Regions from separate parts of the Amycolatopsis sp. NPDC104587 genome, predicted to be linked through region 2. Evidence: predicted binding sites of a transcription regulator. Region 2 holds the regulator's gene; the other holds the start of a gene.
What was found. Region 2 encodes HspR, which represses chaperone genes until heat shock. Its sites were predicted from a motif close to ANNTTGAGTNNNNNNNACTCAANNT; they were not measured.
Positions count from the first base shown of each region.

Region 1: a site for HspR is predicted at 1,383-1,407, ahead of lon (endopeptidase La). Genes of this name have one in related genera too.

Region 1 is NZ_JBVJNO010000006.1:146,781-149,979, reverse strand. Features, by position in the region: gene ACZ61C_RS19450 (SAM-dependent methyltransferase) at 1-476, shown strand, start outside; gene ACZ61C_RS19445 (SAM-dependent methyltransferase) at 473-1,321, shown strand; gene lon (endopeptidase La) at 1,422-3,199, shown strand, end outside.
Region 2 is NZ_JBVJNO010000004.1:690,667-693,865, reverse strand. Features, by position in the region: gene ACZ61C_RS15170 (lytic polysaccharide monooxygenase) at 1-482, shown strand, start outside; gene ACZ61C_RS15165 (DUF305 domain-containing protein) at 479-1,018, shown strand; gene ACZ61C_RS15160 (heat shock protein transcriptional repressor HspR) at 1,070-1,495, opposite strand; gene dnaJ (molecular chaperone DnaJ) at 1,501-2,673, opposite strand; gene grpE (nucleotide exchange factor GrpE) at 2,710-3,199, opposite strand, start outside.

The DNA of each region.
Region 1 (3,199 bases), on a different contig from region 2:
AGGAGGCGGCGACCGACTGGGCCGGCATCGTCCAGGCGGACATGCGGGACGCGAAGGCCGTCCTGCGCGCCGCGGAGACGAAGCGGCTCATCGACTTCTCCAAGCCGGTCTGCCTGATCATGGCGGCGGTGCTGCACTTCGTCGGGCCGGACGACGACCCGCACGGCCTGCTGGCGGACTACCGGGACGCGCTCGCGCCGGGCAGCTGGCTGGCGCTTTCGCAGATGAGCGAGGGTGACGGGAGCGGCGAGTACCTGGCGGGCCTGCGCTGGTTCGTCGAGCAGTACCGGAAGACGAGCAACCCGGTCTGGCTGCGCGACCGCGAGGAGATCGAGCCGCTGTTCGGCGACTGGCCGCTGCTCGAGCCGGGCATCGTGCACCTGCCGGACTGGCGGCCCGACCGGAAGCTGAACGCGCTCGAGGCGGAAGCGCGGCCGTACGCGTGGTGCGGCATCGCGGAGAAGCCCGGCGGATGAGCGAAACCGCGCCGATCGCCCCCGCCGGGGTGGACACCGACAAGCCGTCCGCGGCCCGGGTGTACGACTGGTACCTCGGCGGGAACCACCACTGGGCGGTGGACCGCGAGTTCGGCCGCCGCGTCGAGAAGGTGTGGCCGCTGATCCGGCCGATCTCCCGGCAGAACCGGGCGTTCATGAACCGCGTCGTCGCGGCCGCGATGGACGCCGGCGTCCGCCAGTTCGTCGACCTCGGCTCCGGGGTGCCGACGGCGGGGAACGTGCACGAGATCGTCCGCGACCTGCTGCCGCCCGGCGAGCGGGCGTCGGTCGTCTATGTCGACTACGAGCCGGTGGCGGCCGCGCATTCGCGGCTGATCCTGGAGCGCGAGGGCGCGTCGGACTGGGCGGGGCTCGTCGAGCGGGACATCCGGCGGCCGAAGGAGATCTTCGCCGACCCGACAACGTCGTCATTGATCGACTGGGCGCGGCCGGTGTGCCTGCTGATGATCACGGTGATGCACTTCGTCGGCCCGTCCGACGACCCCGCGGGGCTGATGGCGGAGTACCGCGCGAAGCTGGCGCCGGGCAGCTGGCTGGCGCTGACGCACGGCACCTGCCGCGACGACGCGCCGCCGGACCGCGCGGCCGAGGTGCACCGGTTCATCGACGCCTACCGCGACACGTCGAACCCGGCGTGGCTGCGCTCGGCCGACGAGCTGCTGCCCTGGTTCGGCGGCTGGCCGCTGCTGCCGCCGGGGATGACGTCGTTGCCGGACTGGCGCCCCGACGAGCGTCCGACGGTCCTGGACTTCGAAACCCGGCCGTTCGCGTGGTGCGCCGTCGCACGCCGCCCAGCCCGCTGAACTGCGCTTTCCCTGATCGCTGTGGGCGAACGCACCATCGGAAACAAACATACCCATCGGAGAGTTGAGCTAGGCAGACTCAACTACCCGAGGAGTGCACATGACCGACACCCGCCTCCTGCCCGTGCTCCCGCTCGATGACGACGTCGTGCTGCCGGGCATGGTCGTCCCGCTCGACCTCACCGACACCGAGACGCGGGCCGCGGTGGAGTCCGCCCAGGCCAAGACGCCGAGCCAGGCGTCGTTCCCCGGCATCCGGTCCACCGGCACCGCCAAGGCCGAGGTCCTGATCGTGCCGCGTGTCCACGGTGAGTACGCCGGGTACGGCACCGTCGCGACCGTCGAGCGCATCGGGCGGGTGCCCGGCGGCAAGGCCGCCGTCCTGCTGCGCGGCACGAGCCGCGCGCTCGTCGGCCGGATCGCCGACGGACCCGGCGCCGCCCGCTGGGTGCACGCCGAGGACGCCCCCGAGACCACCGACGACCGCACCGCGCCCCTCGCGGCCGAGTACAAGGCCGTCGTCATCTCGATCCTGCAGCAGCGGGGCGGCTGGCAGCTGATGGACGCCGTCCAGCAGGTCGAAGACCCGTCCGCGGTCGCCGACCTGTCCGGCAACGCGCCGTACCTCGACACCGACCAGAAGGTCGAGCTGCTCACCACGCTGGACGTCACCACGCGCCTGGAGAAGGCGCTCGAGTGGAGCAAGGAACACCTGGCCGAGCTGGAAGTCACCGAGACGATCCGCAAGGACGTCTCCGAAGGCATGGAGAAGCAGCAGAAGGAGTTCCTGCTGCGCCGCCAGCTCGAGGCGATCCGCAAGGAGCTGGGCGAGCTCGACGGCTCCACCGACGACACGGACTACCGCGCCCGCGTCGAAGGCGCCGAGCTGCCCGACGCCGTGAAGAAGGCCGCGCTGGCCGAGGTGGACAAGCTGGACCGGACGTCCGAGCAGTCCCCCGAGGGCGGCTGGATCCGCACTTGGCTGGACACCGTCCTGGAGCTGCCCTGGAACGAGCGCACCGAGGACGTCTACGACATCGCCGCGGCGCGGGCCGTGCTCGACGCCGACCACGCCGGCCTCGACGACGTCAAGGAACGCATCATCGAGTACTTGGCCGTGCGCAAGCGTCGGGCCGAATCGGGTCTCGGCCCGGTCGGTGGACGGCGTTCGGGCGCGGTGCTCGCCCTCGCGGGCCCTCCCGGGGTCGGCAAGACGTCGCTGGGTGAGTCCGTCGCGAAGGCCATGGGCCGCAAGTTCGTCCGGGTCGCACTGGGCGGCATCCGTGACGAGGCGGAGATCCGCGGTCACCGCCGCACCTACGTCGGCGCGCTGCCCGGCCGGATCGTCCGCGCCATCAAGGAAGCCGGGTCGATGAACCCGGTCGTGCTGCTCGACGAGATCGACAAGGTCGGCGCCGACTACCGCGGCGACCCGACGGCGGCGCTGCTCGAAGTGCTGGACCCGGAGCAGAACCACACGTTCCGCGACCACTACCTCGAGGTCGAGCTGGACCTGTCCGACGTCGTGTTCCTGGCGACGGCCAACGCGCTCGAGACCATCCCCGGCCCGCTGCTGGACCGCATGGAGCTCGTCACGCTGGACGGCTACACCGAGCACGAGAAGGTCACCATCGCCCGCGACCACCTGCTCCCCCGGGAGCTGGAGCGCGCCGGGCTGGGCGTCGCCGACGTGAGCCTGACTGACGCCGCCTTCAGCCGGATCGCCGCCGAGTACACCCGCGAGGCGGGCGTGCGCGACGCGAACCGCACGATCGCGAAGGTGCTGCGGAAGATCGCGACCAAGGTGGCGCTGGACGAGGTGGCCCTGCCGCTCACGGTGGACTCCCCGGACCTGGAGACCTACCTGGGCCGGCCGCG
Region 2 (3,199 bases):
AGTCGGTCGGTTCTTCGGTGACGTTCAACTGGGTGTTCACCGCCCGGCACGCCACGAAGAGCTACGAGTACTACGTCGGCAACACGCTCGTCGCGTCGTTCAACGGCAACGGCCAGCAGCCGCCCGCGACCGTGCAGCACACGGTGAACCTGTCCGGGTATTCCGGCCGGGTGAAGGTGCTGGCGATCTGGAACATCTCCGACACGGCCAACGCCTTCTACAGCTGCATCGACCTGCAGGTCGGTGGCGGCGGCACCCCGCCGCCCACCACCACGCCGCCCCCGACCACGACCCCGCCGCCCACCACGACCCCGCCCCCGACGACGACCCCGCCGTCGAGCGGAACGTGGAAGGCCGGCACGGCGTACAAGGCCGGTGACGTCGTGACCTACAACGGCGTGAGCTACCGCTGCCTCCAGCCGCACACGGCGATCGCGGGCTGGGAGCCGCCGAGCACCCCGGCCCTCTGGCAGCGTCAGTGAGGCTGGTCCTGGTCGTCGTCGCGCTGCTGCTGGCCGGTTGCGGCAGCAGCGCGACGTGGACCCCGGCGAAGTTCAACGACGCCGACGTGATGTTCCTGCAGATGCTGCTCACCCAGAACCAGCAGGGCATCGACATCGTCCGGCTGGCGAAGCAGCGCCCGCTCCCGGCGCCGGTGAAGGAGCTGTCGGCGGCGATCGAGGTGACGCAGCAGACCGAGGTCGACACCATGAAGAGCTGGCTGCGCACCTGGAACCGGCCGGAGAGCATGGACATGAACCCGCACGTCCACGCCGGCCACGGCGGCATGAAGATGACCGCGCCCGACCTCGTCGGCACGCTGAAGTCCACGAACGACACGGAGTTCACGCGCAAGTACCTGGACGTGCTGACCGGCCAGCAACAGGGCGCCGTCGAGCTGGCCCAGACCGAGAACGGCGCCGCCGGCGGGATCAACGCCGACGCCCGTGACCTGGCCCGCCGCGTCATCGAGTCGCGGACCGCCGAGGTCCGGCAGCTGCTGAACTTCAAGGCTTGAACGCGAAAGCCCTCCCCGGAGACCCGGGGAGGGCTTTGCGTGCTCAGGACGTCAGCGGCGCTTCGGCCGCCAGACCACCATCGCGGTCTGCGGGTTCAGCGGAACCAGGTCCCGGCGGTAGGACGCGTGCGCCGCCGCCGCGGCCTGTTCCCCGGCCGCGTACGCCGCGGCCAGTTCTTCGGTCAGCTCCTGCAGGCGGGCCCGCAGCGCGTCGACCTGGTTCTCCAGCTCGATGATGCGCTTGATGCCGGCCAGGTTGACGCCGTCTTCCTGCGACAGGCGCTGGACTTCGCGCAGCAGCGCGATGTCCCGCATCGAGTAGCGCCGCCCGCCACCGGACGTGCGGCCCGGGGACACCAGGCCCTGCCGGTCGTAGGTGCGCAACGTCTGCGCGTGCATCCCCGCCAGCTGGGCCGCCACCGAGATGACGAACACCGGGGTCTCTTCGTCCCCCTCCTGGGGAATCCCGCCGAACATCCCACTCACCTGCCTTCGAGCAGCTCAGTGATCTCGGGCCGGGGGTCGTGCCCGGCCATCGCCTCGGCGTACGCCTGCAGAGCTTCGCGCGCCTTGTCGTCCAGTTTGGCGGGAATCGCCGCGGTGAGGGTGACGAGCAGGTCACCCTGCGCGCCGTCACGCTTGGCGATGCCCTTGCCGCGCACGCGCAGCACCCGCCCGCTCGCGGTGCCCGGCGGCACCTTGAGCGAGACCTTGCCTTCGAGGGTCGGCACGGTGATCGTGGTGCCGAGCGTGAGCTCGGTGAAGTCCACCGGCACGGAGATCGTCAGGTCGAGCCCCTTGCGCCCGAACAGCGCGTGCGGAGCCACGTGCACCCGGACGTAGAGGTCGCCCGCCTGCGCGCCACCCCGGCCGGGCTCGCCTTGGCCGGCCAGCCGGATCCGCTGGTCGTCGTCGACACCCGACGGGATCCGGACGGTCAGCGTGCGGGTCCGCGTGCTGACGCCTTCGCCGCCGCACTCGGGGCACGGGTCGTCGATGATCTGCCCGCGGCCGCGGCAGTCGCGGCACGGCTCCGAGAACGCGAACGCGCCCTGGCTGCGGCTGACCAGCCCCGAACCGGAACAGGTCGGGCAGGTCCGCGGCGAGGTGCCCGGCTTCGCGCCGTTGCCGCCGCACGTCGAGCAGGTCGCCGGGCTCGACAGCCGCAGCGGCAGGGTCGCGCCCTTGACCGCCTCGGTGAAGTCGATCCGGACGTCCGTTTCGACGTCGGCCCCGCGCTGGGGCCGGTTCGCCGTCGCGCCCGCCGTCGTCCGGCCGCGGCCGAACAACCCGCCGAGGATGTCGCCGAGCCCGCCGAAACCGCCCTGCTGCCCGGCGCCGGCCTGGCCGAAGATGTCCCCGACGTCGAAGCTGCCGGTGCCGCCGCCACCGGGGAAGTTGAACCCGCCCCCGCCGCCGCCGAACAGCCGCCGTGCCTCGTCGTACTCCTTGCGCTTGGCCGTGTCGGACAGCACGCCGTACGCCTCGGAGACGGCCTTGAACTTCTGCTCCGCCTCCGCGTTGCCGGCGTTCGCGTCCGGGTGGTTCTCCTTGGCCAGCTTCCGGTAGGCCTTCTTGATCTCGTCGGCTGTGGCGTCGGAGGAGACGCCCAGTTCACGGTAGAAGTCCTTGCCGATCCATTCCCGTGCGCTCATCGGGCGTCTCCTCCTCCCACTGGAACCGGATACTGCTTACTGCTGCTGGTCATCGAGGCGCCCGTCGAGTGGCAGCTCGCCACCGACGGACGGGTCCACCGGGGCCGCGCCGGGCTCGTGGTCGGTCACGCCGACCAGCGCCGCCCGCAGCACGCGGTCCCCGAAGCGGTACCCGCGGCGCATGACCACGGTGACCGTCGGGCCCGCCACGTCGGGCGAGGTGTTGTGCTGCACGGCTTCGTGCACGCTCGGGTCGAAGGCCTCGCCCTCGGCGCCGAACGACTCGAGCCCCGCGCGCTGGAGCCCGGTGATCAGCTTGTCGCCGACGGCCTTGAACGCCCCGGTGAGGTCACCGTGCTGCTCGGCCCGCTCGAGGTCGTCGAGCAGCGGCAGCAGGTCGTTCACCACCGTCGCCTTCGCGCCGAGGACGACCGCCTCGCGGTCACGCTCGACGCGCTTGCGGTAGTTGGCGTACTCGGCCTGCAGGCGCTGGAGGTCGGCGGTGCGCTCGGCCAGCTCCTTCTCC